2 regions of the Roseixanthobacter finlandensis genome follow, and region 1 is predicted to be linked to the other one. Evidence: riboswitches for the same ligand, from Rfam matches in the RefSeq annotation. Region 1 holds a riboswitch; the other holds the start of a gene.
The links. Region 1 has a riboswitch for glycine ahead of V5G24_RS03905 (D-amino acid dehydrogenase). Riboswitches for the same ligand answer to the same signal wherever they lie in the genome.
Positions count from the first base shown of each region.

Region 1 (15,183 bases):
CTTATGTCTCCTGAGCCGCGGCGGGCGATCGGGGCATTCGGTTCGGCAAGGGGGTCATTCGGCTGCGGCCACACTGTGCGGAAGAAGCAGCTCCGGCGCGGCATGGCCCTTGCGGGAGGTGTAGGCCATGGCCCTCGCAACGTCCCGGGAGACGTCTTTGACGCGCATCGGCGAGGAGGTGGCGGCCACGATGCGGTCGGGTCGCAGGAACACGATCGGCTCGGGCCAATTGCCGAACCAGTCCTTAAGGGACCCCTGCACGTCACCGATCTCCACAATGCCATGGAGGGGATCGGTCCGGAAACCAAGCGCGTCGTCGGGACGGCTGCCGAGTTGAACGTCCGGCTTGACACTGATGAAGACGGCGCCGAGCTCGCGCCACATGGCGACTTGGTCCAAGTCCATATACTGCAAGGGATTGCTGCCCCAGGCGATGATCGCGAAATTCGGCCCAATGACGTCGTCCAGCCGCACGACCTCCCCAGAGAGCCGGCGCACCCGCGGCTGTATGAAGAGACGGCCGATCGGGCTCTTGCGCGGATCGCCGGTCCGGCTCGGCACCACGACGCCCCGGGTAAAGCGCGGCATGGGCTTGAAGCGCATTTCCAGAAGGTAGCGCTGGACCGGAGGGATCAGGTTCAGGATGCGAGTGGTGACGTCACGGACCGTGTTCAGGAAAGCATAGGGGGGATTAAACACTTTGCCGACCATGACCGACAAGTCGATCATCGCCTTGGCATGGTCGCGGCGCTCGTGCTGATAGGTGTCGAGCAGCTCTTCGCCGAGCCGGCCCCTTGCGACCATCGCCAGCTTCCATCCCAGATTGGCCGCGTCGCGGATGCCGCTGTTGTAGCCCTGTCCCTGCCAGACCGGCATGATGTGTGCCGCGTCGCCCGCCAAAAGCACCCGCCCGACACGGAAGCGTGTGGCGAGGCGGGCATTGTGGTTGTAGATGCGCTGCCGGATCAATTTCGCTCTGTCCGGGTCATCGATGACCCGCGCGAGCAGCGCGCGGATGGCTTCGGGTCGGCTGAAATAGGCTTCGTCCTCGCCTTTCGTCACCATGAATTCGAACCGGCGCACGCCGTGCGGAAGCGCGGCGGAAACATAAGGCCGTTTCGGATCGCAGCAGAGATAGAGATTCGGGGTGCCGACCGGGTCATTCTCGACGTCGATGACGAGCCACTTGTTAGGGGCGGTCTTCCCTTCGAAGGCCAGCCCGAGGGAGTCCCGCACCGGGCTGCGCCCGCCGTCAGCACCGACGAGATAGGCGGCCTCGATCGTATATTCTCCCTCCGCACCGGCGACGTGCGCGACGACGCGGTCGGCGTCCTGCCTGAGCCCAACGAAGCTGGTGGCGAAGCGGACTTGAACATTCGGGAAGCGCGACAGTCCTTCGAAGAGAATGCGGTCGGCCTGCGGCTGGATGAAGGCGTTGCGGCGCGACCATCCGAATTCGTCGGTGCGCGGCTCGATCGAGGCCCAGCAGCGGCCCGACGCGGTTAGAAAACGCATCCAGTGATTGGGCGTCGTATGCGGCTCGATCGCGTCGGCCAGACCAATGGCCTGCATGGTGCGCATGGATTCATCGTCGATGCCAATGGCGCGAGGATAGTCGATGAGCTGCGCAAGACTTTCTATGACGATGGTCTGGATGCCATATCCGCCGAGATAATTGGCCAGCGTGAGACCAACCGGGCCTGCTCCGACGATTAAGACCTCAGTTTTTACAGTAGATAGGCTCTGATCTGTGGCGTCACGGCCAGAGGTGCTCGGATTGGCGTGCATGGGCAATCCTCCATGTACAAGAGCGAACGCTCGCGAGCCCGATACGGCCTCCCGCGAGGCAGGTCGTCGCGGATCACGTGCAGGGAATGGGAAGGGAACGTTTTTCGCGGACGGATCAGGAACGCTGGATCGCGCACAGACCGAAGTCGCTTCGGCACGTTTATGCCACGTTATGGCTAGTCATCAGCTTCCTCCGCATGGAACCCATTCAGGCAGGTTCCAACTTTTTCTTAAGGGGACGCTAGCGTCGGCATTGCTAGGGCTGCAATGGCCATGTCATCTATGTTCACTCAGTGCACGGCAAATCAGGACGGTTGGGGTGGGGTCGAACGCCGAATCTCCTTACAAGACAGTGCAGGGCCTCTCGCGTGGGCTTGCAGTTTTGCGGGCGCTGAACCAAGCAGAAGGCGGGTGGGCGACAATACGGGAACTGTCTGAAGCAACTGGGCTGCATAGAACGACGATCCGTCGTCTGCTGGAGACGCTTCAGGACGAGGGTCTCCTGCGCCGCTCCAACTCGGATGACAGCTATCGGCTGACCCCGGAAGTCCGGAACCTGAGCGAGGGCTATCGCGAGGAGGAATGGATATCGCAAGTGGCCTCCAACGTCCTCGGCGAATTGCTGCTCAAGGTCGTCTGGCCCTCGGATCTGGCAACATTGGACGGACTGGACATGTGTGTGCGCGAAACCACGCATCGCTTCAGTCCGCTCTCGTTCAATAGTGTGACCGTTCGCAGACGTATGTCCTTGACGCAGACTTCGGTCGGTCGAGCTTATCTTGCCTTCTGCCCGGACGATGAGCGTGAGGAATTGATCGATCGGCTGGCGGCGCAGCCGGGCTCACGCTTGGTTGGGCGGGGCCGCGAAGCCTTCCGGAGCCTGCTGAACCAGCACAGGCAAGCCGGCCATGCCCACAACAATGGCGAATGGGAGCAGGAGCCGAGGATCCTCGCCTTGGCGGTGCCAGTGCTTCACGGCGGGAGGGTGGCGGGCTGCATCAACATCGTCATGCTGCGGTCTGCGCTTACGCTCGCCGATGCGCGGAAAAAATTCCTCGTCCCGTTACGATCCGCAGCCAGCAAGATTGAGGATTATCTTTCTTCTCCCCGCGTATAGAAAAAGGGCCGGGAAACCCGGCCCTTTTGCTACTTCCGGCGCAGACCGGCCGATCCTGTTGTATCCCGGCCTCGGCTGCCTGGAGCGGTGTCTATGGGGTCGCCGTACCAGGTCAGGCCATCGGGGAAGTTTTCCTTCTTCCATTCGATGGCTTCCCAATCCGGGTCGAAGATCAAATAACCGCCGGCATAAAGTTCGACGCGGTGATCCGAGCCGGGGTCGAACACATAGAGATACATTGCCTGACCGATGCCGTGCTTCCCCGGACCGACGCCGTAGGAAACCTCCAGGTCGCGGAGCACGTCGGCGGCGGTGAGCACGTCGGAGAAATCCTGCAGGTTGAAGGCAACGTGGTGAAGCTGAGCCTTCTTGTCCAGACGATTGGCGACGATGGCGAGATCGTGCACCTGGGGCGTTACCGACATCCACGACGCCATCACCGTGTCCGGCTGATCTGGCAGATAAGCAAATTCCCGGCGTTTGAAGCCAAGGTTGTCCCTCACCCACTGCTCGGCCTGGTTGATGGTCGACGGCGATGTCTGGATGTTGAAATGATCGATCCGGCGCACCCCGAGACCACGGCGCTTCGACGAGTTCGAAGGCAGTCGCGAACGCAACGCCTCAGGTGCCCGCGGCTTATCGATATCGAAATAGAGTTCGAAGGGGTGTTCGCCGCCGGGGAGGAGAAAACGGATCGCCGTCCCGCGGCCTGCTTCGGTGCCCGCCGGCACTTCGACAACCTCGATGTCCTGCTGCTTCAGAGCATCGTGGAAGAGTTCGACATCCTGGGGCCGCCTGACGCGAAAGCTGTAGGCATTGACGATCGCTTCGTCCTGCTCGGTCAGCACCAAGGAGTGGTGGCCGAGTTCCTGGTAGCAGCGAAGATAGGAGACGTTGCCCCGGCGTTCGACCTCCTCCATTCCGAGGGTGTCACGGAAGAACGAAAGGGATTTCTCGAGGCTCTTTGTCCCGAGGTTGATTGACCCGCACTGGGCGATCTGCGGACCGGGATCGAAGCGATCTGAGAGCAGCGACATTGATTCCTCCAACATATTGTGATGGGATTTTTGTGCGGCGATCCGTGCTTTAAACGGCCGTGCCGATCGTCCACCTGACACCGAGCGGCGACGGCCCCCGCTGCGAGAATGTGCAGAGCACGTCCTAAGAGCCTGTTTGGAAAAGTCGGACGGGTCGGTCCGCCGGGTCTTTCCGGCGCCCGGTTCGTCGAAACCTTGGCCCGATGCCCGGCATCGCGCCGGCGGCTTCTCCTGCCAGATCGCCAAAAATCCCTCGACGGCCCTCAGCCGCCGATTTCCCAAACCGGCTCTAAGCGACATCGCGCCAGGCACTGGGCCACCGCGCACATGGCCCGCAAACCCGATGCCTGAAAACAGCCTCTGAGCGGACCGTTTTCCGCTCCCACAACACCGACTGCTAGCAAGAGTGCGCCTGCATCCACAATGCGAGACGCGCAGCCAGTGCGCACAGTGCACATGCCTGCCCGCCGAATGGCCCGGCCTGCGTCAGCCGGCCTGAAGACGCCGATTGGGGTCGCACCACTCGGGCGTCGCGCCGTCGCGCACGCCCGCGCACCGGCCGGTGCACTCCGTGCCCACGATGACAGGACTGGTTGTCGGGCCTCGGTTACCGCTGGTACCACTCGCCGCTGACCGTGTCCGGCTTGGGGCAGGTCTCGTGCCTAACAAGAGGAATGCGGCTCACAGAATGAGCCGTGGCGATCCATGGGATCTTCGTCCGAAATCCATGGCCCGTTTCGCTTCAGAGCCTCGACGGCAATTGAGGGAGGGCCCCGCATGGGTCAGGACTTTTCCGAATCCGCCACCAGCCGTTTCGCCAAGATTTCCGACGGCGGGCAGCAATTCAATATTCATTACAATGACTGCGACCCCGGCACGGGAGGTGAGACGATCGTCATGCTCCACGGCTCCGGGCCGGGGGCCAGTGGCTGGGCCAACTTCAATCGCAACATCACGCCCCTGACCGACGCCGGCTATCGCGTGGTCCTTCTTGATTGCCCCGGCTGGAGCAAGAGCGACACGGTCATATGCACCGGCTCACGATCGGAGCTGAATGCGCGGATCCTCAAGGGGCTGGTGGATCACCTCAAGCTGGAGAGCCTCCACATACTGGGCAATTCCATGGGAGGGCACAGCGCCGTGGCCTTCGCGCTGGCCCATCCGAACCGCGTCGGCAAACTCGTGCTGATGGGTGGCGGAACCGGGGGCGTCAGTTCATTCGTGCCGATGCCAACGGAGGGCATCAAGCTGCTTCAGGCCCTGTATCGCGATCCAACGATTGAGAGCTTGAAGAGGATGATGAACGTCTTCGTCTTCGACGCGAGCGACCTGACCGAAGATTTGTTCCAGGCCCGGCTCGAAAACATGCTGGCGCGGCGGGATCATCTTGAGAATTTCGTAAAGAGCTCGGCCGCCAACCCACGCCAGTTTCCCGACGTCGGCCACCGCCTCGGCGAGATTTCCGCTCCGACGTTGGTCATCTGGGGCCGCAACGACCGCTTCGTCCCGCTCGATGTGGGTCTTCGTCTTGTTGCAGGGATCGCGAATTCGGAGCTTCACGTCTTCAACAATTGCGGCCACTGGGCGCAATGGGAGCACTCCGCCAAGTTCAATCGCATGGTCCTGGACTTCCTCAAGCACTGAGGTCGCCGGGCAAGATATCGCCTGCGCCCATCCTGCTGCCTCGCTCAGGCCGGGCGAACTCCGGGTCAATCTCCATTGCCACGACGCGTGAAATCGGCGCTGCCGATACGGTCGAATGCGGAAGACATCGGAAGGGAGCCTTCCGACCGCGATATTTTCGCGTCCGTGGTCCGCCCGAAGCATGCCCATCACCGAATGAATGCTTCGGCAGCAGATCGGCGCAGCCGTAGTTTCCCCAATCACATCGCAGGAACCTGAACCGTGAAATTGCTGCGTTATGGCCAGAAGGGCGAGGAAAAGCCGGGACTCGTCGACGCCGAAGGGCGTATTCGCGATCTCTGCGCTCATCTAACGGATATCAGCCCCGCGACGCTGGCGCCCCCGGTGCTCGCCGAATTGTCCCGCCTCGACCCGCTCTCGCTTCCCCTGGTCGAAGGCACGCCACGACTTGGCGTGCCGATCGTCTCGGTCGGCAAGTTCATCGCCATTGGGCTGAATTATGTCGACCACGCCATCGAGGCCGATCTACCGATCCCCAAGGAACCGGTGGTCTTTACGAAGGCAATTTCCTCTCTCTCTGGGCCGAACGACACCGTGATGCTGCCAAAGGAGTCCGCGAAGGGCGATTGGGAAGTCGAACTCGGCATCGTGATCGGCACCCGTGCCTCCTATGTGGAGGAGGAGGGCGCACTTGCTCATGTCGCCGGCTACTGCCTCGTCAACGATGTTTCCGAGCGCGAATACCAGCTCGAGCGTGGTGGCACCTGGGACAAGGGAAAAGGCTGCGACACATTCGGGCCTGTCGGCCCCTGGCTGGTGACACAAGATGAGGTCGGCGATCCGCAGAATCTCGACATCTGGCTCGATGTGAACGGCGTGCGCATGCAGGCCGGCAATACCCGGACAATGATCTTCTCCTGTGCGGAGATCGTCAGCTACCTCAGCCGGTTCATGACGCTGATGCCAGGCGACATCATCACCACCGGAACGCCGCCCGGAGTCGGCATGGGCAAGAAGCCGTCACCGATCTATCTCAGGCCCGGCGACGTGATGTCTCTTGGGATCGAAAGGCTTGGGAGCCAGCGCCAGGACGTCGTCGCCTGGACGCGCGCTTGAGGAATTGAGCGATGGTATTCGCCGAACGTTTTCGCAATCGCGCCGCCATCGTGACCGGCGGCGCTTCCGGCATTGGCGCTGACGTGGCAAGACGTCTGGTTGCCGAAGGTGCCAGAGTGAGCCTTTGGGATTTGCAGGTGGAAGCACTGGCTGCCGCCAGGACGGCGACGGGCGCTCATGATGTCCAGGCGCTCGACATCTGCGACGCCGCAGCGGTAACCCGGGCGATGGATGCGAGCATCATCGCGCTTGGCGGGCTCGACATTCTGGTGGCGAGCGCAGGCATTACCGGCCCCAATCTTCCGGTGCGGGACTATCCGGCCGATGCGTGGCGTCGGGTGATCGATGTGAACCTCAACGGCCTATTCTACTGCAACCAGGCCGCCATTCGCTCCATGGAGCCGAAGGACTACGGCCGGATCGTCAACATTGCTTCCATCTCCGGCAAGGAGGGGAACCCCAACGCCTCCGCCTATAGCGCCTCGAAGGCCGGTGTGATCGGCTTCACCAAAGCCCTGGGCAAAGAGATGGCCCGGACGAATATCCGGGTCAACTGCGTAACGCCGGCCGCGGTGCGGACGCCAATCTTCGATCAGATGACGCGGGAGCATATCGATTTCATGCTGTCGAAGATTCCTGTCGGCCGCTTCGGAACGATTGAAGAAATGACCTCACTGGTGTGCTGGCTCGCCAGCGACGAGGCGTCCTTCTCGACCGGCGCCGTCTTCGACGTGTCCGGGGGCCGCGCGACCTATTGATCGCATCGGGGGGACCGAGGCTTACGGCCTCGCGGCATTGGGCACGGCGCTCCCGGAGACGAGCCGTGAAATCCGATCCGCGGTCGTGCGCGCCGGTCGCGAGATGGCGGCGGAACGGGGACTGGCTTTCGTGTTCCGCCTTCCGGTGGCGTCCAACGCGCGCAACGGGCTCAGGACCGCGGGCCGCCTGATGGTGGACAAGATCGCCGCCGCCCAGAACCGTCTCAGGCTCGCCCAGTTGCGCCCGGGCGAACCGCAGATCAGCCCGGCAGGGCAAAAAACGCGCCTGATGGCTAAAGCTGGAGCGGTTTGATCCGCTCCGGCGCCCTACTCCGCCGCGACACTGAGCATTGGCGAGGAGGGTTCGAGCGGCATATCAATGGCAACCGCTTCAGCGATCATCTGAGCAGTCGCAGCTGACAGGGTCCAGCCGAGATGCCCATGGCCAGTGTTGTAGAACACGCCCCGCCGCTTCCCGGGCCCGACACGCGGCATCATGTCCGGCATCATCGGACGCAGACCGGCCCAAGGCACCACCCGCGCCGTGGACGCCTGCGGAAACAGCTTGCGCGTCCACTCCACCAGAGGGCGAATGCGATCCGCACGGATGTCGCGGTTCTCGCCGTTAAATTCGGCGGTCCCAGCAACGCGGAAGCGATCTTTCCCGAGGCGGCTTGTAACAATCTTGGTCTGGTCGTCGAGCAGGCTCACCCAGGGCGCCCCGTTCTGGCTGGCCTCATCATCAAGCATCACGGTGATCGAATAGCCCTTCACCGGATAAACGTTCACACGATCCCCCAACTGAGCGGCAATCGCCCGTGACCCCACGCCTGCGCACACCACGACAGCATCGAAGCGATGGGTCTCGTGGACAGCGGGCGCGACTTCATCCGCTGGGGAAATCGTGAGCGAAATGTCGATACGAGGTCGGGAGCCCTGAAGAGAATGCCTGACGGAGTCGACCGCCGCCTCATGGAGGAAAAGGACGTTACGGCGCCGGCACGCTTTCGCAAGACCACGCGTGAAGAGATGGATATCTCCCGTTGAGTCTGATTCCGTGAAGAAGCCGCCGTAATAGTTTCCGTGGAGGGTGGGCTCGATCTCATGGATCTCGGCGGGACCTAGCGCTCGCCGCGGCAATCCACCTTGCGCATAGAGCGCACTGGCACGGGCCGCCGCCTCGAAGCCGGATTTGTCGCGATAGATATGCAGAATGCCGCGCTTTTCGAGATTGAAATCTATGCCCTCACGCTTCGCCACGTCGAACATGTAGTCGCGGGCCCGGATGGCGAGGCGAGTGGTCTCGATGGTGTTCGCTTTGTAATTTGGGATGTTGGCCAGAAACTCGGCCATCCAGGAATACTTGTGCCAGGAAGGCTTCGGATTCATCAGCAGAGGCGCGTCCTGCCTGAACATCCATTTGATGCCTTTCAGCACAGTTGCCCAAGAATTCCAGACTTCAGCGTTGGAGGCCGAAAGCTGTCCGCCGTTCGCGAAGGATGTTTCCATCGCCGCGTAGCGCTGACGATCTATGACGGTGACGTCATAACCACGCTCACTCAGGGCATAAGCAGTGGTAATGCCGGTTATACCGGCTCCAATGACGGCGATGCTGCGCATGGAGCTCTCCCGCGCTTGAGGACGACATGACATGGATGCCTCTGGCATCCAGCCGACTGCCCCCAATCTGTCACGGTACCTGAGAGCTCGCCCCGAGGTGGACGGTGCACCACCGCCGTCATTCGGGCTTCCCCTTCGGTGGGCGCCTGCCAACCGGGCGGCGCCTCTCTCCAGATCGTCCTGATTATGCGGTCCTTTTTGCCTGAGAGTTTCCTTGGGGGGTTGCTCCGTCGGCGCCGACATGTGCCCGGGAGGACTGCTGATCTCTCCCGCATAATCATTATCAGACCCGCGACCAATTGCACACAATCACGGCATGCTCAAGACCTCGCGTGAGGCGGAGAGACATTTATTAGATATTCTGGTCATCCCGGCACTGATCACGTCGTTTCAACTTGCTCAGACCAGGCTCTAACCCAACGCGCCACACGCGATGGAGACTTTCGGCGAAGAACGTTTCCCCGCACCGCCCGGAAAGCCGGGCGGCACGGTGAAAATTTTGCTCACGCGAGAGCGTCCGCTACCGCCTTGCCGCAGGTCGCGGTATCGGCCCGGCCGCCGATGTCGCCGGTCCGCGAGGCCGGGTCGATCAAGGTGCGCTCCATCGCCCGCACGATCGCTGCCGCCGCGTCCGCCTCGCCGAGATGCTCCAGCATCATCGCCGCCGACCAGATCTGACCGAGCGGATTGGCGATCCCCTTGCCGGCGATGTCCGGCGCGGAGCCGTGCACCGGCTCGAACAGCGAAGGGAAGGTCCGGTCGGGATTGATGTTGCCGGACGGTGCGATGCCGATGGTGCCGGTGCAGGCCGGGCCGAGATCGGAGAGGATGTCGCCGAACAGGTTCGAGGCCACCACCACGTCGAACCGGTCCGGGTTCAGCACAAACTGCGCCGTGAGGATGTCGATGTGGTACTTGTCGGTCCGCACCTCCGGATAGAAGGCCTTCATCGCCTCCACCCGCTCGTCCCAGTACGGCATGGTGATCGCGACGCCGTTCGACTTTGTCGCCGAGGTCAGGTGCTTGGCCGGACGCCGCATCGCCAGCTCGAACGCGTATTTCAGCACCCGGTCGACGCCGTGGCGCGACATCACGGTTTCCTGCACCACAATCTCACGCGGTGTGCCGGGATACATGCGCCCGCCGATCGAGGTATATTCGCCCTCGGTGTTCTCGCGCACCACCCAGAAGTCGATATCGCCCGGCTTGCGGCCGACCAGCGGCGAGGGCACCCCCGGCATCAGCCGGACCGGACGCAGGTTCACATATTGGTCGAACTCGCGACGGAACTGCAGAAGCGAGCCCCACAGCGACACGTGGTCCGGGACCGTGTCCGGCCAGCCCACCGCGCCGAACAGGATCGCGTCGGACGAGCCGATGCGCTCCTTCCAGTCCTCCGGCATCATCTCGCCATGACGGGCGTACCAGTCGCAGCAGGCAAATTCGTGCCAGGTCTGTTCAAGCGTGAAGCCGTAGAGCGAAGCGGCCTTCTTGAGCACTCGCGTCGCCTCGGGCATGACTTCCTTGCCGATGCCGTCGCCAGGAATGACGGCGATCCGGTAGCGTCTGTCGGTCATTTACGTTTCCTCATGTGGTTGATATCAGGCCGATGTCAGGCCATCGGGTCGAGCTTCAGCCCGCCCATGTGGAATGCCTTGGGCTCGAGATATTCGGCGATGCCGAGATATCCGCCCTCGCGGCCAAGCCCGGACTGCTTCACGCCGCCGAAGGGCGCGACCTCCATGGAGATGGCGCCGGTATTCAGCCCCACCATGCCGAATTCGAGCGCCTCGCCCACCCGCCAGGCGCGGTGCATGTCCTCGGTGAAGAAATACGCCGCAAGTCCGAAAGGCGTGCCATTGGCGATCGCGATCGCTTCCGCCTCGGTCTCGAACCGGAAGATCGGCGCCACCGGGCCGAAGGTTTCCTCATTGGCCAAAAGCATGTCGATGGTGGCACCGGTCAGCACCAGAGGCGCGACGAAGCGCGTCTCGTCGAGCCCGCTATGGGCCTGCGCCGCCACGCGCGCGCCCTTGCTCATCGCATCATCAACATGCGCGCGGACCTTGGACGCGGCCGCTGCATTGATCAGCGGACCGATACCGACGCCAGCCTGTGTGCCCGGACCAACCGCCTGCGCTTTGACCTTCTCGCCGAGCCGGGCGACGAAGGCGTCGTGGATTCCCGCCTGCACCAGGATGCGGTTGGCGCACACGCAAGTCTGGCCAGCATTGCGGAACTTCGAGACCATCGCGCCCTCGACGGCCAGACCGAGGTTGGCATCGTCGAACACGATGAACGGTGCATTGCCGCCCAGCTCGAGGCTCAGTTTCTTCAATGTCGGTGCCGAGGCGCGCATCAGGTGCGCGCCCACCCGCGTGGAGCCGGTGAAGGAGATCTTGCGGACGATCGGGCTCGCGGTCAGTTCCTCGCCGATGCCGGCAGGTAGGCCCGTCACCACCGAGATCACCCCGGCAGGAATACCGGCCCGCTCGGCCAATTTGGCCAATGCTAGCGCCGAAAACGGCGTCAACTCGGAGGGCTTGATCACCATGGTGCAACCGGCGGCGAGTGCCGGCGCGCATTTGCGCGTGATCATGGCGATGGGAAAATTCCACGGCGTGATGGCGGCGGTGACGCCGATGGGCTCCTCCAACATCAGGATGCGCCGGTCGGACCCCGGGGCGGGAATCGTGCGGCCGTAGATGCGGCGCGCTTCCTCGGCGAACCACTTCACGAACGACGCGCCATAGCGCACTTCGCCTTCCGCCTCGGCCAGCGGCTTGCCCTGCTCGGCGGTCATGATGCACGCGAGATCGGCGGCATTGGCGAGGATGAGGTCATGCCAGCGCTCCAACAGGCGGGCCCGCTCTGCGGCCGGCACCCTGCGCCAACTGGCGAATGCGGTCTGCGCAGCCTCGATGGCGCGGCGCGTCTCGCCGGCGCCGCAAGCGGGCACCGTGCCTATAACCCGTCCGCAGGCCGGGTCCTCCACCGGAAGCGTCGCGCCGTCGTCCGCCGGGCACCATTGCCCCGCGATCAGCGCAGCCTCGACCAACAAGCCGGGATCAGCGAGCCCGAGCACGGTTTCGGTCGTCTTGGTCATCAGAATACTCTCCAAGGCCCTTTTGCGGGCGCGTGCCGGCGGTCGCTCAGGAGACCGCCACGAAAACCTTGCGAACCGTCTCGACGGTCTCCCACGTCCCAACGAAGTCGGGGCGCATCACGAAGGTGTCGCCTGCTGTGAAGCGACGGGTCTCGCCGCCGTCTTCCGTCAGCAAGACGACGCCGGACAGGATGGTGCAGAACTCCCAGGTTCCGCCCTTGATCGAGCGGGTCACGCCCGGCGTTGCTTCCCAGATGCCGGTGCGGATGCCCGTTTGGCCGGCGGCCGCATTTTCCCAGGTGCGATAGCTGGGATCGCCCGAAATCAAACGGTCTGGCGCCGGCTTGCTGTGCTTAGGCTCACCGGGATTAGCGAGATCGAAGACGACAAGAGTACTCATGATGGTATTCCTATGCTTCTGTGAGGGTATGGATAGGCGCGCGGGTCCCGTTGGTGGCGGGTGATCAGCTTCGAATGTCGAGGCTGGGATAGCGGCTATGGATTCGCGATATGTCTTGCCGTAGCTCGGCGATCATCCAGTCGCAGATGTCATCGACCACGCCGCAATCGGGACCCCGGCGAGTCACGAGTTCACAGTGGCGGCGGGTATGGACCACAGTGGGGCTCGCCGGTACCAGGCTCCCCTGCGCCAGCAGATGGGAGACGACATTCAGCCAGCCGAGCGCAACCCCCTGCCCCACCAGCGCCGCCTGCACCACCAACGTGTAGTCCGAGAACTGCAGTTCAGGTTCAGACGACTCGAGCTTCTTGTTCCGGGCGAAAAGGCTTGCCCAATCGGGCTGCGCCTCATCGAGCGTGATCACCTTGGTTCCGCTGCGCAGGAACGAATCCGCAGGCAGCTCGGCCTGCGCCTCGGGTGCGCCGAAAGACGGCATACGGATCGGCAGCAGCGACTCGGGCATCAGCGTGCGCACATGGTGCTGCCCATCCGGCTTATGATCGAAGCGCATGGCGATGTCTGCATCGCCCACCGGTCGGCCCAGCAGGCCGCTGATGAGATCGAAGCGGATCTCCTGGCCAGGAAACTGGGCCCGGAACTGCGAGAAGCGCGGCATGAACCAGTGTGTCGCGAACGCGGTCGACACCGAAAGGACCACCGGCTTGAGACTGGCCGGCCGGTCACGTCGCAACCGCGTGAGGGTCCGCTCGATCTCGCCGAAGCTCTGCGAGATGCCCTCGAACAGCTCGCTGCCGTCCTTGCTCAGCACCGCACCCGTCGGCGTGCGGTGAAACAGGCTCAACCCGAGATGGCCCTCCAACCGGCCGATGGTGCGACTGACCGCTGGGCTGGTGACGCCGAGCTCCCGGGCGGCGCGGGCGAAGGTTCCGCACCTCACCGCAGCCTCGAAGACAACCAGGGCGTTGAGGGATGGCAGTAGTTTTCTGAGCTGGGACATTACCGAATGTAACCCCCGCGATGATTATTTTGAGAATTGCTCACACCGCCCCGTCGGGCTTCATGTCTCCCCAACACTCCTATTGGGGTTAGTGACACCAGACAGACGAAGAGGCACGAAAAATGGCTTTCGAGAATTTTAAGGTTCTGACTTTCGACATCGTGGGAACGTGCATCGACTTCGAGAAGGGCATCCTCGATGGCGTCCGCGCGATTGGCGGCGAGGCTACGGCAAAGCTGACGGACGACGAAATCTTCGCGCCGTACCTTAAGGGCCGGGTGAAGTTCCCGGGTCGCTCCAGCGTCGTGATGCGCGATGTCTATATTCACACTGCCAAGGAACTCGGTCTGCCGCACGACGACCAAGCCGGTGACACCTTCATGCGGTACTTTTTCAACTTCCCGGCGTTCCCGGACTCGATCGATGCGCTGAAGCGCCTGCGCCGCAAGTTCCGTCTGGTGGCGATGACCAATTTCGACCGCGTCGGCTACACCGCTTGCGCCAATACGCTGGAACTGCCGTTCCACGACAGCGTCACCTCGGACGAGGCCCAGTATCCGAAGCCCGATCCGCGCTTCTTCTCCTACAACCTCGGCCGCCAGTCGATGCTCGGCTACAAGCAGGAAGAGATCCTGCACGTCGCGCAGAGCCAGTACCACGACATCGGCGTGGCGCGTGAGCTCGGCTACAAGGTCTGCTGGATCGAGCGCCGCCAGGGCATGAAGGGCTTCGGCGGCACGCCGGAACCGAAAACCGTGACCAAGCCCGACTTCCATTTCGCCACGCTCGGCGCTTTGGCGGACGCGGTCGAGAACGACTGACGTCGACCGGCTCCGATAGATGAGACAAACCGAGATGCGCGAACTGAAATATCCTGCTTCGCTGTGGCGGCACACCGCCATGGCAGCTGCCGAACCGGTGGAGTTGGCGGAAGCCGTGGTCGCGGATGTCGCTATCATCGGCGCCGGGTACACAGGGCTTTCCGCAGCCCTGCGGGCCATCGAACGCGGGCTAAAACCCGTCATTGTCGAAGCCGGTGAAGTCGGCTTCGGCGCTTCTGGCCGCAATGGCGGCGTGGTCTCGACCAAGTTCCGCGTCTCGCTAAGCGACATGGCGCGCACCCATGGCATCGAGGTCGCCCGCCGGATGAGCCAGATCGGCCACAACGCGACTGATTGCGTCGAGCACTATGTCGAGAGCCTCGGTATCTCGGCCGGCTTTGCCAAGACCGGCAATCTGCGCTGCGCGCACAATAGGCTCGCGCTGCAGCGGCTGACCGACGAGGCCGAGACCGCCAGACGCCTGTTCGGCGACACCAGCCTGATCATCCTCGACGCCAGCCAGACCGCGGCCGAGACCGGTTCGACGGCATTCGTCGGTGGCGTGCTGAATCAGCATGCTGGTGTTATCCATCCGCTCAATTATGCGCGCGGCCTTGCGGCCGCCGTGCGTGCACGCGGCGGCCTGATCTTCGAACGCTCGCCCGTCACCTCGGTGACCCAGCAGACCCATGGCATTGAACTCGCCACCAACCGCGGCACGGTGCGAGCCCACCGGCTGATCATCGCAACCAACGGCT
Region 1 is NZ_CM195536.1:836,146-851,328, reverse strand. It holds gene V5G24_RS03940 (bifunctional 3-(3-hydroxy-phenyl)propionate/3-hydroxycinnamic acid hydroxylase) at 55-1,788, opposite strand; gene V5G24_RS03935 (DNA-binding transcriptional regulator) at 2,108-2,905, shown strand; gene V5G24_RS03930 (VOC family protein) at 2,935-3,942, opposite strand; gene V5G24_RS03925 (alpha/beta fold hydrolase) at 4,720-5,586, shown strand; gene V5G24_RS03920 (fumarylacetoacetate hydrolase family protein) at 5,848-6,702, shown strand; gene V5G24_RS03915 (SDR family NAD(P)-dependent oxidoreductase) at 6,714-7,460, shown strand; gene V5G24_RS03910 (hypothetical protein) at 7,498-7,773, shown strand; gene V5G24_RS03905 (D-amino acid dehydrogenase) at 7,788-9,080, opposite strand; glycine riboswitch at 9,144-9,258, opposite strand; glycine riboswitch at 9,260-9,362, opposite strand; gene V5G24_RS03900 (tartrate dehydrogenase) at 9,584-10,657, opposite strand; gene V5G24_RS03895 (NAD-dependent succinate-semialdehyde dehydrogenase) at 10,693-12,165, opposite strand; gene V5G24_RS03890 (cupin domain-containing protein) at 12,233-12,586, opposite strand; gene V5G24_RS03885 (LysR family transcriptional regulator) at 12,651-13,604, opposite strand; gene V5G24_RS03880 (HAD-IA family hydrolase) at 13,727-14,425, shown strand; gene V5G24_RS03875 (NAD(P)/FAD-dependent oxidoreductase) at 14,460-15,183, shown strand, end outside.

Region 2 (15,183 bases), 2.1 Mb from region 1:
CGACGCCTGGTACAAGGACGGCGCCCGCGAACGCTTCCTCGCCGACCGCGCCGCCGAAGGCTGGGCGAAGGTGGACGACATTCTCGACGTGTGGTTCGACTCGGGCTCCACCCACGCCTTCACTTTGGAAGTGCGCCCGGACCTGAAGGCGAACCGCCCGCCGGACGGGCCGGACCGGGTGATGTATCTGGAAGGCTCGGACCAGCATCGCGGCTGGTTCCACTCCTCGCTGCTGGAAAGCTGCGGCACGCGCGGCCGCCCGCCCTATGACGCGGTGCTGACCCACGGCTTCGTGCTGGACGAGAACGGGCACAAGATGTCCAAGTCGCTCGGCAACGTGGTCTCGCCCCAGGACGTGATCAAGACTTCCGGCGCCGACATCCTTCGCCTATGGGTGTGCGCCTCGGACTATGCGGACGATCTGAAGATCGGCCCCGAAATCCTGAAGACGACCGCCGATACGTACCGGAAATTGCGCAATACCGTGCGCTGGCTGCTGGGCTCGCTGCATCATTACCACGCCGCCGAGCGGGTCGCCTTCGCCGACATGCCGCCCCTGGAAAAGCTGATCCTGCATCGCCTCCAGGAGTTGGACGGGCAGATCCGCGCCGCTTACGTGGCCTATGACTACAAGAAGGTTCACACCTTGCTGACGTCCTTCATGACCAGCGAGCTTTCCGCCTTCTATTTCGACGTGCGCAAGGATGCGCTTTACTGCGATCCCCTCTCCTCGCTCACCCGCCGCGCCTGCCTCACCGTGCTGGACGAGGTGTTCGAACGCATCGTCACCTGGCTCGCGCCGATTCTTCCCTTCACCTGCGAGGAAGCGTTCCTCGCCCGCACCGGCAGCGCGGACGGCTCGGTGCATCTGCGCAGCTTCCCGGAAACGCCGGCGGCGTGGAAGAATGAGGAGCTCGCGGAAACCTGGCGGAAAATCCGCCTCGTGCGCCGCGTCGTGCTCGGCGCGCTGGAGGTGGAACGCACCGCCAAGCGCATCGGCTCCTCGCTCGAAGCCGCGCCGCAGATCCATGTGACCAGTGCGGACCTCGCCGCAGCGCTGGAGGGCGTGGACCTAGCGGAAGTGTGCATCACCTCCGGCGCGACCCTGATTCTCGCCGAGCCGCCCGAGGGCGCGTTCATGCTGGACGATGTGCCCGGCGTCGCGGTGGTGCCCGCCTTGGCGCAGGGCCGCAAATGCGCGCGCTCCTGGAAAGTGCTGGAGGAGGTCGGCAGCGATCCCGATTATCCCGACGTAACCTTGCGCGACGCCCGCGCCCTGCGTGAGCTGGCCGCGCGAGCCGCAGCCGAATGAACCGCCCCGTGCGCCACATCCGCCTCGGCGTCCTGGTGGCGCTGATCGTCCTGGTGCTCGACCAGGGCAGCAAGACGGCGGTGCTCGCCTGGTCACAGAGCTGGCCGGAGGGCGTGCGGGAATTGACGCCGTTCCTCAATCTGGTTGTGCTTTGGAACAGCGGCATCAGCTACGGCCTGTTCCCCCAGGGCGAGACCGGGCGCTGGGTGCTGGTGGCGTTCAAGGTGATCGCCTCCTTGCTGTTCGCGGTGTGGCTCGCCCGCACCCCGCGCAAGCTGGAGGCCTTCTCCCTCGGCCTTTTGATCGGCGGTGCCATCGGCAATGCCGCCGACCGGGTGGTCTATGGCGCGGTGTTCGATTTCGTGTCGCTGCACGCGTTCGGCTTCAATTGGTACGTGTTCAACGTGGCGGATGTGGCGGTCGTTGTGGGCGTGGCCGTGCTGCTTTATGATGCTTTCTTCGGACGCGCCTCAAAAATGCCGCCCTCTGACCCCAGCCGTATGGGCTGAATGTCCGAGAAGGGGCAGGCGCACGAGGGAAAGGCCCATGCGAATGACGGAAAATCGGCGGAATCGAGCCTTGATGCTGCGTGGTCTCATGCTGGCCGCGCTTCCATTCGCCGCCCTCTCCGCCACGCCGAACCTCGCCTTTGCCCAGGAAAGCGACACCGGCGACTTCTTCAAGACCACGCTCGGCGGCTTCCTCGGCCTCAATGACGACGAGAAGCCGCAGATCCAATATCGCGAGCGTGCCCCGCTGGTGGTTCCCCCGCCGAGCGCCGCTAATACCTTGCCGCCCCCGCGCGACGGTGGTGCGGCCGCCAACCCCAATTGGCCGAAGGATCCGGACGTGATCCGTGCCGCCAAGGCCAAGGCCGGGGACCAGACGCCGGTGGGCCTCACCGATTCAAGCCGCGTGCTGCTGCCCTCGCAATTGAACAATCCGCGCCTCAAGCCGACGCAGAGCGTTGCGAATGGCGCGCCCGTCGGGGCGGAATCCAAGCGCGACGTGCTGCTGCCGAGCGAACTCGGGTTCAAGACCTGGTTCGCGCCCCAGGGCGGCGACAAGGACAAGCTCACCTTCAACGGCGAGCCCGAGCGGACAGAGCTGACCGAGCCGCCTCCGGGCTACCAGACCCCGGCGCCCAACGCGCCCTATGGGGTGGTGGAGCAGAAGACGGAACCGTTCAAATTCCCCACCCTGTTCGATCGCCAGTGAGCGTTCCGGGCCGCGGGCGCGCCGCTCCCCGGCACCACTCTTCGCGGCGTGCCGAACCGCGTAAGGAAACAGGACCGCGCGCGCGAGGGTCTCACGCGCGCAGGAATGTGCGCGAAACACGCCCCGCCGCAGTGGCAGAGCGCCGCCGGCTTCCTATTTTAAGGCGATGCGCCGTCCCCCCTTCGCGCGGCCCATGCCTCAAAAAGGCAGAAACGAACAGATGAGACGCCTGGCAATGATCGCAATGGTCGCCGCGGGAACCGCCGCAGCAACGTTGAACGCCGCTTCCGCCGCAGGGCCGGACGTCACCCAATACCAGCTGGCCAACGGCCTGACGGTGATGGTGATTCCCGACCACCGCGCGCCCGTGGTCACCCATATGGTGTGGTACAAGGTCGGCTCGGCGGACGAACAGCCGGGCAAATCCGGCATCGCCCATTTCCTCGAGCATCTGATGTTCAAGGGCACCGAGAAGGCCGGCCCCGGCAAGTTCTCGGGCGAGGTGGCGCGCCTCGGCGGCCAGGAAAACGCCTTCACCTCGCAGGATTACACCGCCTATTACCAGCGCGTCGCCAAGGAGCACCTGGAAACGGTGATGACCTTCGAGGCCGATCGCATGACCGGGCTGAAGCTCTCCGACGCGGTGGTGCTGCCCGAGCGCGACGTGGTGCTCGAGGAGCGCCGCATGCGCACCGACAGCGATCCCGGCGCCCGCCTGTCCGAGGCGCTCCAGGCCGCGACCTATGTGAACCATCCCTACCAGCATCCGATCATCGGCTGGGAACACGAGATCAAGCAGTTGAACCGCGAGGACGCGCTCGCCTTCTATCATCGCTTCTACGCCCCCAACAATGCGGTGCTGGTGGTCGCGGGCGACGTGGAGCCCGAGGCGGTCCGGGCACTGGCCGAAAAGATCTATGGCGTTATTCCCCGTGCCGACACGCCGCCGCGCAACCGCCCGCAGGAGCCCGAGCCGCAGGTCCATCGCCGGGTTTCGCTGAGCGATCCGCGCGTCGCCCAGCCGAGCCTTCAGCGCAGCTATCTGGTGCCCTCCTATCGCACCGCCAAGCCCGGCGAGGCGGAGGCGCTGGACGTGCTCGCCCAAGTCCTCGGCGGCGGGCAGACCGGCCGCCTGTATCGCGAACTGGTGGCCGAGCAGGGCCTCGCGGCCGGCGCCGGCGCCTGGTACCAAAGCACGGCCTATGACGAGACCCGCTTCGGCATCTCCGCCTCGCCCCGCCCGGGCGTCACACTGGAGACGCTGGAACAGGCGATGGACGGCGTGGTCGCCAAGATGGCGAAGGACGGGCCGGACGATGTCGAGCTGGCCCGCGCCAAGACCCGCCTGACGGCGGAAGCGATCTATGCCCGCGACAACCAGGCGACCCTCGCGCGCATCTATGGTGCGGCCTGGGCCACCGGCATTTCCGTCGAGGATGTGAACCGCTGGCCGGATCTCATCAAGCGCGTGAGCGCGGCGGACGTGAAGGCGGCGGCCGCGCATTATCTCGTGCTGAAGCGCGCGGTGACCGGCTATCTGACGCCGCCCCCCGCAGCCGCGCCTGCGGCGCCGGAGAAGCGCTCGTGAGCGCACGCCCCGCCGCTTCCCTCTTTAGCGCTCGCATTCTTGTGTTGGTGATGATGGCTGTCTCTCTTGTTTCCGCGGCTCCCGCCCAGTCCCAAACCACGCGGATCACGCGCGTGGTCAGCCCCGGCGGCATCGAGGCCTGGCTGGTGCGCGACACCACCTTGCCACTCCTCGCCATGGAATTCGCCTTCCTCGGGGGCGCGGCGCAGGATCCGGCGGAGCGCCCCGGCATCGCCAGCCTCGCCGCCTCGCTGCTGGACGAAGGCGCCGGCGAATATGACGCCGAGCGCTTCCATCAGGCGCTGGCCGACAAGGCCATCGAGCTGCATTTCGACGCCGGGCGCGACGAGGTGCGCGGCTCGCTGCGCACCCTTTCGGAAAACCGCGATACCGCCTTCGACATGCTGCGCCTGTCGGTGACCCAACCGCGCTTCGATACCGAGGCGGTGGAGCGCATCCGCACCGCGCAGCTTGCCTCCCTGCGCCGGCGCTCGACCGATCCCAATTCGCTCGCCAACGAGCGCTGGTTCGCGCTCGCCTTCCCGAACCATCCCTATGGCCGCCCAGTGGACGGCACGCTCGCCAGCGTCGCCGATATCACGCGTGAGGATCTGGCGGGCTTCGCCAAGCGCAACCTTGCGCGCTCCAACCTGCGCGTGGCGGTGGTGGGCGACATCACGCCCGAGGAGCTCGCCACCGAGCTGGACCGCGTGTTCGGCGCGCTTCCCGCCACCGCGCAATTGACCCCGGTCGCGGATGTGCAGCCCCAGGGCCTCGGCAAAACCGATGTGATCCCGCTGGATGTCCCCCAGTCCGTGGTCATGATCGGCACCGACGGGCTGGAGCGGCAGGACCCGGATTTCATCCCCGCCTATGTGCTGAACCACATTCTCGGCGGCAGCGCCTTTTCCTCGCGCCTGTTCAAGGAAGTGCGCGAGGCGCGTGGGCTCGCTTATTCGGTTTATTCCTACCAGGTGGCGCTGGAACACGTGGGCCTGTGGTTCGCCGGCACGGCCACCAAGAACGACCGCGCGGGTGAATCCATCAAGATCATCAACGAGGAGTTTCAGCAGATCCTCGACAAAGGCCCGACCCAGGAGGAGCTGGACGAGGCCAAGAGCTATCTCACCGGCAGCTATGCGCTGCGCTTCGACACCTCCTCGAAGATCGCCGGGCAATTGCTCCAGATTCAGATCGACAAGCTCGGCATGGATTATATCGATCGCCGCAATTCGCTGATCGAGGCGGTGACGCTGGAGGATCTGCGCCGCGTCTCGCAGCGTCTCGCGGGTGCGCGCAAGGCTCTGGTGGTGGTTGCCGGGCGACCGGTCGGGGTGGTGGGAAACTGACCGGCCGGCACCGCCGGTAACCATAGAGTCAGATACCTCCCCAGGGACAGGCTCAAGGCGCAGGTCCCCCCTCCCCCTGCGCTTTAACCTTCTGTTATACATACGCCTGTTGCGGAGGTTTTTGGAGTTTCCTCATGCGTTTTGCTTTAGACGCTGCTCTGCCTATGCGTGTGTTGGCCGGGGCAGCCATGGCCATCACCCTTGCAGGGTGCGCGGGCAACTCGCAGGGAACGTTTGGCGCGCCCGGCGTGAATGTCGACGCGGCTGCGGGCGGGGTCGGCGCGGCCCAGCCCACCAATAATATGACCGTGGGCACCGGCCCCGATGCGGTCGAGTTCGAATGCCCGCGTGTGGATGTCCGCTCCGGCGCGTCCGCCTGGCAAGTGCCGGCTCCCGGCGGCGGCCTGAAATACCAGGGCTCGCTCGGTCAGCTGGCCCGCGAATGCAATATCGCGAACGGCGTCATGACCGTGAAGGTCGGCCTCGACGGCCGTGTCCTGCTGGGCGACAAGGGCTCGCCCGGCGCGCTCAACGTGCCGATCCGCATCGCGGTGGTGCAGGAAGGCCCTTCGCCCAAGACCATCACCACCAAATTCTTCGTGGTGCCGCTGAACATTCCCCAGGGCGAAACCCAGACCACCTTCACGGTGGTGGAGGATACCATCTCGTTCCCGGTCACCACTCCGGACGCTATGGCGAAATACGTGATCTATGTCGGCTTCGACCCCAAGGGCGAGACCCCGGCGCGTCCCCGTCCGGCCCGACCGCGTCCGGCGGCGCCTGCTGCCGCTACCACGGCTCCGGCCGCAACCACTGCTCCGGCAGCCGCCGCGCCCGCCGCCACCCAGCCCGCGGCCAGCAAGCCGGCGGCGGACCCCAATACGTTCGGTCCCGCCCCCACCTTCGGGCCTGCCCCGGCGACCTTCGGCCCGCCACCCGCGCAATGACAGAAAGCGCCGCATTGACCCTTCGGCGCGTTTCTCTATGGTGACCGCGGCCGTTCCTCGGAGCGGTCGCTCGGAAGATCCCTGCGGGAGAGACCGGCCCATCCCCGGATGATGGCCGGCGCCGAAGGCGCAACCGCCCCGGAACCGCTCAGGCAAAAGGACCGCAGGGGGACGACACTCTGGAAAGCAGCCGCGGCGTGACCCTCAGGGATCATGCGGGTGGCTCACCGAAGGCGTAAGCCGTGCCCGTTCCACCGGGTGCGGTCAAATCTCTCAGGTTCCGGTGACAGAGGGGGCGCCGCTCGGGTCGAAAGACCCGATGACTTTGGCGCGCCCCCAGGAACCGGAATGTCACATCCCGAGACCGATCTCCCCCTTCTGAAGACGCCCCTGCACGGCGCCCATGCGGCGCTCGGCGCCCGCCTCGTGCCGTTCGCCGGCTATGACATGCCGGTGCAATATCGCGACGGCATCCTGGCCGAGCATGCCTGGACCCGCACCCACGCCGGCCTGTTCGACGTGTCCCACATGGGCCAGGCCAAGCTCGTCGGCCGCGACCATGCGACCACGGCCGCCGCGCTCGAAGCGCTGATTCCCGCCGACATCCTCAATCTAAAACCCGGCCGCCAGCGCTATTCCCAGCTGATGGCGGACGACGGCGGCATCCTGGACGACCTCATGGTCACCCGTCCCGGCGCGCCGGAAGAGGACGGCACCTTGCTGCTGGTGGTGAACGCCGCCGGCAAGGAGGCGGACTATGCCCATATCGCCGCCCGCCTGCCCGCCGGGGTGACGCTGGAACGGCTCGACGACCGCGCGCTGCTCGCGCTCCAGGGTCCGCAGGCCGCCGCTGTGCTGGCGCGCCACGCCCCCGAAGGCGCCGCGCTGGACTTCATGGCCGCCGGCCCCTCGCGCTTCGACGGCATTCCCGTGCATATCTCCCGGTCCGGCTATACCGGCGAGGATGGGTTTGAAATCTCCATCCCCGAAAGCTCCGCCGTCACCGTCTGGAACACGCTACTGGCCGAATCGGAGGTGAAGCCCATCGGCCTCGGCGCGCGCGATTCGCTGCGGCTGGAGGCGGGCTTGTGCCTCTATGGCCATGACATCGACCCCACCACCTCGCCTGTCGAGGCCGCCTTGGTCTGGTCGATCCAGAAGCGGCGACGGGAGGGCGGCGGCTTTCCCGGCGCCGCGCGCATCCAGCGCGAGCTTGCCGAAGGTCCGGCGCGCGTGCGCGTCGGCCTGCGCCTTGAGGGGCGCGCGCCGGCCCGCGAGGGCGCTGAGATCGCCAAGGATGGAACCGTGGTCGGCACGGTTACGTCGGGCGGGTTTGCGCCCACCCTCAACGCACCCATCGCCATGGGCTATGTGCCGCCGGCCCTCGCCGTGCCCGGCACCGTCCTCGACATTCTCGTGCGCGGCAAGGCATTGCCCGCGACCGTCGTCACATTCCCGTTCGTGGCCCAGCGCTACGTCCGTAAGAGCGAACAGAAGGGGGCCTGACCATGAGCGACGTGCGCTACACCAAGGACCATGAATATGTCCGCATCGACGGCGACATCGCCGTGATCGGCATTTCCGATTACGCCCAGAGCCAGCTTGGCGACGTGGTATTCGTGGAACTCCCGGAGGTCGGCAAGACCGTAAAGCAGGGCGCGGAAGCCGCCGTGGTCGAGAGCGTGAAGGCGGCAAGCGAGGTCTATGCCCCGGTCTCCGGCGAAGTGGTCGAGATCAACCCGGACCTTGAAGCCGCGCCGGGCGCGGTGAACGAGGACGCCGAGGGCAAAGGCTGGTTCGTGAAGCTGAAGCTCGCGAACCCCGCCGAGCTGGACGATCTCATGGATGCGGCGGCCTATGCCGCTTTCGTCGAAACGCTGAGCTGACACACAAACGAGCCGACCCATGCGGAGCCGCCGGAATGCGCGGCGCCGCAGGTTGGCGAGGTAAACGCATCATGCGCTATCTGCCCCTCACTCCCGAAGACCGCACCGAAATGCTGGCGCGCATCGGCGCGCCGTCGGTGGACTCCCTGTTCGCCGACATCCCCGCCGACAAGCTGCTCGCGGACCTTCCCGATCTGCCCCGCCGCAAGGGCGAGATGGAGGTCGAGCGCGCCTTGTCCCGCCTTTCCGCGCGCAATGTGGCGGCGGGCTCGGTGCCGTTCTTCGTCGGCGCCGGCGCCTATCGCCACCATGTGCCGGCGAGCGTGGACCATCTGATCCAGCGTTCGGAATTCCTCACCTCCTACACGCCCTATCAGCCCGAGATCGCCCAGGGCACGCTGCAATATCTGTTCGAGTTCCAGACCCAGGTGGCGGAACTCACCGGCATGGAAGTGGCCAACGCCTCCATGTACGACGGCTCCACCGCCGCCGCCGAAGCAGTACTGATGGCCCATCGGGTGACGAAGCGCGGCAAGGCGGTGCTGGCGGGCAATATTCACCCCCATTACGCGCAGACCATCGCCACCATCTCCCATTATGCCGAAGTGCCGCTGCTGCGCCTCGCGCCACAGCCCACGGGGCCGGACGATGTGAGCGCGGCCATCGACGAGACCGTCTCCTGCGTGGTGGTGCAGAGCCCGGACGTGTTCGGCAACCTGGTGGATTTGAAACCCATCGCGGAAAAGGCCCATGCCGCCGGGGCGCTCTTGATCGCCGTGTTCACGGAAGCCGTATCGCTCGGCCTCGTCGAGCCGCCCGGCGCGCAGGGGGCGGACATCGTGGTGGGGGAAGGCCAATCCATCGGCAATCCCCTCACCTTCGGCGGCCCCTATGTGGGCCTGTTCGCCACCCGCGCGAAATTCGTGCGCCAGATGCCCGGCCGCCTCGCCGGCGAGACGGTGGATGCGGAAGGACGGCGCGGCTTCGTGCTCACCCTCTCCACGCGTGAACAGCATATCCGCCGCGAGAAGGCCACTTCCAACATCTGCACCAATTCCGGCCTGTGCGCGCTGGCCTTCACCATCCATCTCTCGCTGCTGGGCGAAGCGGGGCTGACGCGGCTCGCCCGCATCAACCACGCCGCCGCCTGCGATCTCGCCGACCGGCTGGCCGCGCTCGACGGCGTCGCGGTGCTGAACGAGAGCTTCTTCAACGAATTCACCATTCGCGTCGCGGGTAACGCCGCCGAGGTGATCGAGAAGCTGGCGGCCAAGGGCATTCTCGGCGGCGTGCCCTATTCCCGGCTGGCGCCCGATGCCGGCCTCGACGATTTGATCCTGGTGGCCGCCACCGAGACATCCACGGACGAAGACCGCGCCGCCTATGCGGCCGCGCTGAAGGAGGTGCTGGCATGAACGCGCCCCTTACCGCCAGCGCCCTGCTCCCCCTCTCCCGCTTGCGGGGGAGGGTTGGGGAGGGGGCCCGTGAAGCCAAGCCTCCCTTCAATATTTCGATGCCGGATCTTTTCCCCCTCCGTAGCCCTCCCCCGCAAGCGGGAGAGGGAACGGCCGTCTTCTTGCCGAAAGCCGCTCGCTCTTTCCTCTCCCAGGAGATCCGCTCATGAATCGCGAAGGACGCGGCGCGACGGCGCCTCAATCGGCGAGCGAAATCGGCGCCGCCACCTTCACCGGCAACCGCGCGCTCGATCTGGAAGAAGGCCTGCTGTTCGAAATCGGCCGGCAGGACGTCACCGGCGTCGATCTCGACGAGCCGGCCGGCTTCGCGCCGCGCCTCGGCGAGCTGGAGCGCAAGGCCCCGCTCGGCCTGCCCGGCCTCAGCGAGCCGGAGGCCATGCGCCATTACGTGCGGCTTTCGCGCATGAATTACGGGATCGACAGCGGCCTGTTCCCGCTCGGATCCTGCACCATGAAGCACAATCCCCGCCTCAACGAGCGCATGGCGCGCCTCGCTGGGTTCGCCGATATCCATCCGCTTCAGCCGGTCTCCACCGTGCAGGGCGCCTTGGGGCTGATGGGCGAGCTTTCGCGCTATCTGCTCACCCTCACCGGCATGGATACGGTGGCGCTCACCCCCAAGGCCGGCGCCCACGGCGAATTGTGCGGCATGATGGCCATCAAGGCCGCGCACGAGGCGAACGGGCGCAAACCCAGTATCGTCGTGGTGCCGGAAAGCGCCCACGGCACCAATCCCGCCACCGCCGCCTTGCTCGGCTATCAGGTGAAGTCCATTCCCGCCCGCGCCGACGGCACGGTGGATGTGGAAGAGGTGAAGAAGGCGCTCTCGGAAGACGTCGCCGCCATCATGCTCACCAATCCCAACACCTGCGGCCTGTTCGAGCCGGATGTGGTGGCGATCGCCGAGGCGGTGCATGCGGTGGGCGCCTATTTCTATGCCGACGGCGCGAATTTCAACGCCATCCTGGGCAAGGTGCGGGTTGGCGACCTCGGCGTCGACGCCATGCACATCAATCTGCACAAGACCTTCTCCACCCCCCATGGCGGCGGCGGACCGGGGGCGGGGCCGGTGGTGCTCTCAAAAGCGCTCGCGCCCTTCGCCCCCGCCCCGGCGCTGGTGGTGGAGGGTGAGACCTTGCGCCTCGTGGAGCAGCAAGGACAGGCGGGCGCCGAGCAGGCGCTCGGCCGCATGAGCGCGTTCCATGGGCAGATGGGCATGTTCGTGCGCGCGCTCGCCTGGATGCTCTCCCACGGCGCCGACGGCATGCGGCAAGCGGCGGAGGATGCGGTGCTCTCCGCCAATTACATCCGCGCCAGCCTCCAGGACGTGATGAGCGCACCCTTCGCCACGCGTCCGGCCATGCACGAGGCGCTGTTCGACGATGCGTGGCTGGAGGGCACCGGCCTGTCCACGCTCGATGTCGCGAAGGCGCTGATCGACGAGGGCTATCACCCCATGACGGTGTATTTTCCGCTGGTGGTGCACGGCGCCATGCTGATCGAGCCGACGGAGAGCGAATCCAAGGCCTCGCTGGATCTGTTCATCGCCACCCTGCGGGATCTGGCGATGGCGGCGAAGGCTGGGGAGAAGGAGCGCTTCCTCGGCGCGCCCCATTATGCCCCGCGCCGCCGGCTGGACGAGACGCGCGCCGCCCGCGCCCCGGTTCTGCGCTGGGTGAAGCCCCAGGCGATCGCCGAAGCGGCGGAATAGTCCCCTCTTCGGCCGCGCGCGCCTTGGGTGCGCGGCCGCACCGGCGAACACCGCTTAAATGCCGGAAGATACGTGCCCGAAGCCACCTGCCAGAAGCCGCCGTTCGCCCCGCGCGACGGCGGCTTCTGCTTTTGCATGGCGCGCGCCTTGTGCGGGAAGCCCTGCGGGTACAGCTGGGCAGCAAAGTCGACTTCCAACGCGTGCACATGCGGTCTCATTCCGTGCGGAATGATGACGCTAGGTAATCACATGAATCAATCTCAATATTACCCTACGTAATATAGACTTTGGAATCATTCCCTTCCACATCTCTGCGCAAATTCAGCGCTGATGCCTAAGCTTTAGCCGACGAATGCTGATCTCTTAAGAGTTTCACCATTGACAGACGCAGGATGTCGCCCCGCAATAGCGCGGGCTGGACGACCAGCATCTGAAGCAAAAATAAAACGGCTCTAGGGAGCGATGTAATGTGGAATCAGGTCTATGACCCGTTCGGCAGTGCAGTGCTGTCGACTCTCGCGGCGGCGATTCCCGTCGTTACACTTCTGGTATTGATTGCCTCCGGCAAGGTCTCCGCACATATTGCCGCAATTCTCGCCCTTCTGGTGGCGCTCGCGATTTCCATTTTCGCCTTCACCATGCCGGCGGATCTTGCCATCCGCGCGACGCTGCTTGGCGTCGTCACCGGATTTTTCCCGATCGGCTGGATTATTCTGAACGTCATTTTCCTTTATCGCCTTACGGTCGAAAAAGGGTGGTTCGAAATTCTCCAGCAATCCATCGGCGGCATCACGCAGGACCGGCGCCTGCAATTGCTGTTGATCGCCTTTGCCTTCGGCGCCTTCTTCGAGGGCGCATCCGGCTTCGGCACACCCGTCGCGGTGACGGGCGCGCTGCTGATCGGCCTCGGCTTCTCGCCGCTGGCCGCCTCGGGGCTCTCCTTGATCGCCAATACCGCGCCCGTCGCCTATGGCGCGCTCGGAACGCCGATCCAGGGGCTGGCCTCGGTGACGGGGCTTGATCCCTATCTGCTCGGCGCCATGGTGGGGCGGCAATTGCCCTTCTTCTCCCTCATCGTGCCGTTCTGGCTCATCTGGGTGTTCGCCGGGCGCAAGGGCATGTGGCAGATCTGGCCGGCGATCCTGGTCACCGGCGTGTCGTTCGCCGTACCGCAGTTCCTGATTTCAAACTTCATCAATCCCTGGATCGTCGATATCGGCGCCTCCCTCATCTCCATGGGGTGCCTCGTCGCATTCCTGCAGGTGTGGCAGCCCAAGGAATTGTGGCTGTCGCCGAAGCTGCGCACCCACGACACCAGCGCCGACACCATGCCGCCCCCGCCGCCGCCCCGCGCCAAGGCGAGCCGCGCCGAAGTCATCTGGTCCTGGGTGCCGTGGTTCATTCTCTCCCTGGTGGTGGGGCTGTGGGGCACCGGCTGGTTCAAGGCCTTGGTCAATCCCATCTTCACCATCAACGTGCCGGTCACCGGCCTGCACAACATGATCCTGAAGGTGCCGCCGGTGGTGGCAAAGCCGGTGGCGGAAGGCGCGGTGTTCGCCTTCACCTATCTCTCCTATACCGGCACCGGCATTCTGATCGCCGCGCTCATCGCCGCCGCCTTCATGAAGTTCTCGCCGGTGCGGATGGTGACGGCCTATGCTGAAACCATCTGGGTGGTGCGCAAATCGCTGCTCACCATCGCCGCCATGCTCGCCATCGGCACCCTCACCCGCTATTCGGGCCTCGATGCGACGCTGGGCCTGGCCTTTGCCCATGCGGGCTTCCTCTATCCCTTCTTCGGCACCTTGCTCGGCTGGCTCGGCGTCGCGCTGACGGGATCGGATACCGCCTCCAACGTGCTGTTCGGCGGCTTGCAGAAGATCACCGCCGAGCAATTGGGCCTCAGCCCCATCCTGATGGGCGCGGCCAATTCCTCCGGCGGCGTCATGGGCAAGATGATCGACGCGCAGTCCATCGTGGTGGCCTCCACGGCCACCAATTGGTTCGGCCATGAAGGCACGATCCTGCGGTTCGTGTTCTGGCACTCGATCGCGCTGGCCTGCCTCGTCGGCTGCTTCGTGATGCTGCAAGCCTATGTGTGGCCGTTCACCGCGATGGTCATCCACTGACGACCCGGCGCCCGGCGTTCGCGCCGGGTGCCTCCGCCCCGCGACCCGGGGCCCTGTCAATCCTCGCCCGGGCGGGCCTGGGGCAGAGGGATGGGGGAGGCCTGCGGTAAGGTCGGGGAATAATATTTGCGGTTCGCGATCGAGCCCGTCACCTGCGGATCGCCGGCACCGGCCGGCCCGTAGGACATGGGGCCGGGCGGCCGCAGCGAATTTGGCTGATAGACCGTGCCCGGCGGCTGCACGCGCTGCACCGGATCGCCGGACGGCGGATAGCCCGGCGGCGGCGCGCCATAAGGCTGCTGGCCATAGCTCGGCGCTCGCCCGGTGCCGGCGGGCTGGGATTGCCCATAGCCCGGCGGCGCACGGTCCGGCAGCGGCGGCTGGCCGGGAGGCGCGATGCTCATGGGCTCGCCGGGAATGCGCGCCCCTTGCGGAACCTGGGGCACCGGCGCGCCCAGGGGCTGGCCTTCCGAGCGACCGCCAAATTGCACCGTCGGCGGCGTCGAAACCATCAGCGGCGGCGGCGCCATGGGACGCGGCGCGGGCTTGCAGATCAGGCGCGGATTGTGGCGCCGCATCAGGTCCACGTGGATATGGTCGTAATGGAATACGTTCGAGCCCGGCGCCAGGACGGTGGTGAACACTTCGCAGGCGCCCGCCTGCACCTGGAGCAGGAAGCCGCGCGCCTCCTGCGGCCCCTTCCAACCGTTCCGTACCGTGATTTCGCGCCCGTCGGCGAACACGAAGGCGCCGACATCCAGCGCATTGCCGAACGCATGCTCGGAAATCTTCGCGCCCACCTGCCCGTTCATCCCGCGGCAGGAATAAGACGACATTTGCCGGATGCCCACCACCGGCTGGCCGAGCCAAGCCGTCGCAGCCGGCTGCACCACTTCGGCAAGCCACAGATTGAGATCGCGGATCATGGGACAAGCGAGCGTCGCCTTGGGCTCCACGGAGACCGCGCCGTCCTCGAGGCCGGACACCCGGAAAGGATGGTCCATGCCGCAGGCGCCCGCCCCGTCGATCTCCGACATTGGCTCGAGGAAGGGAGATGCCACCGCGCCCTTTTCGGCGATGCACTTCTCTTCCGCCTCGGCGCGCCAGGGCTCCCGTCGGTCGAACAAATCGAAACGACAGCCCGACAGGAGCCCCACGCAGACGAGCGAGGCTACGAGATACCTGAATACGCCGCGCGTCATGGGGGCATGATGCGCGGCGGCGGGTTGAGATCAGGTTAAGGGGGCGGCGACAGATGTCGCGCTTTTCGTGCGGGAGCAGAGAAGATCGGCCCCAAAACGCGGTCGTCATCCCCGGGCTCGTCCCGGGGATCCACGCGGCACCGCTGGCATCGGCTTTTCAAGGCCGGCGCTGGCGGCCCGGCGTGGGAGATGGCCGGAAAAAGCCCGGCCATGACCGCCTATCGTGCGGCGGCGCGCCGATGCACGGACGCCCTCAGGCGTTCTCGACCTCGGGCTCTTCCAGCGCGCGGACGCGGTCCACCACCGCCTTCTGCACCTTCTCGAACGCCCGCACCTCGATCTGGCGCACCCGCTCGCGCGAGACAC
Region 2 is NZ_CM195536.1:4,043,396-4,058,578, forward strand. It holds gene ileS (isoleucine--tRNA ligase) at 1-1,312, shown strand, start outside; gene lspA (signal peptidase II) at 1,309-1,821, shown strand; gene V5G24_RS19045 (hypothetical protein) at 1,895-2,530, shown strand; gene V5G24_RS19050 (M16 family metallopeptidase) at 2,751-4,118, shown strand; gene V5G24_RS19055 (M16 family metallopeptidase) at 4,232-5,467, shown strand; gene V5G24_RS19060 (hypothetical protein) at 5,656-6,414, shown strand; glycine riboswitch at 6,489-6,588, shown strand; gene gcvT (glycine cleavage system aminomethyltransferase GcvT) at 6,763-7,920, shown strand; gene gcvH (glycine cleavage system protein GcvH) at 7,923-8,300, shown strand; gene gcvPA (aminomethyl-transferring glycine dehydrogenase subunit GcvPA) at 8,372-9,715, shown strand; gene gcvPB (aminomethyl-transferring glycine dehydrogenase subunit GcvPB) at 9,921-11,486, shown strand; gene V5G24_RS19085 (L-lactate permease) at 11,954-13,615, shown strand; gene V5G24_RS19090 (extensin-like domain-containing protein) at 13,672-14,817, opposite strand; gene rpoH (RNA polymerase sigma factor RpoH) at 15,071-15,183, opposite strand, start outside.
Region 2: it holds a riboswitch for glycine, as region 1 does, so the genes downstream of both, gcvT (glycine cleavage system aminomethyltransferase GcvT) here and V5G24_RS03905 (D-amino acid dehydrogenase) in region 1, are expected to answer to the same signal.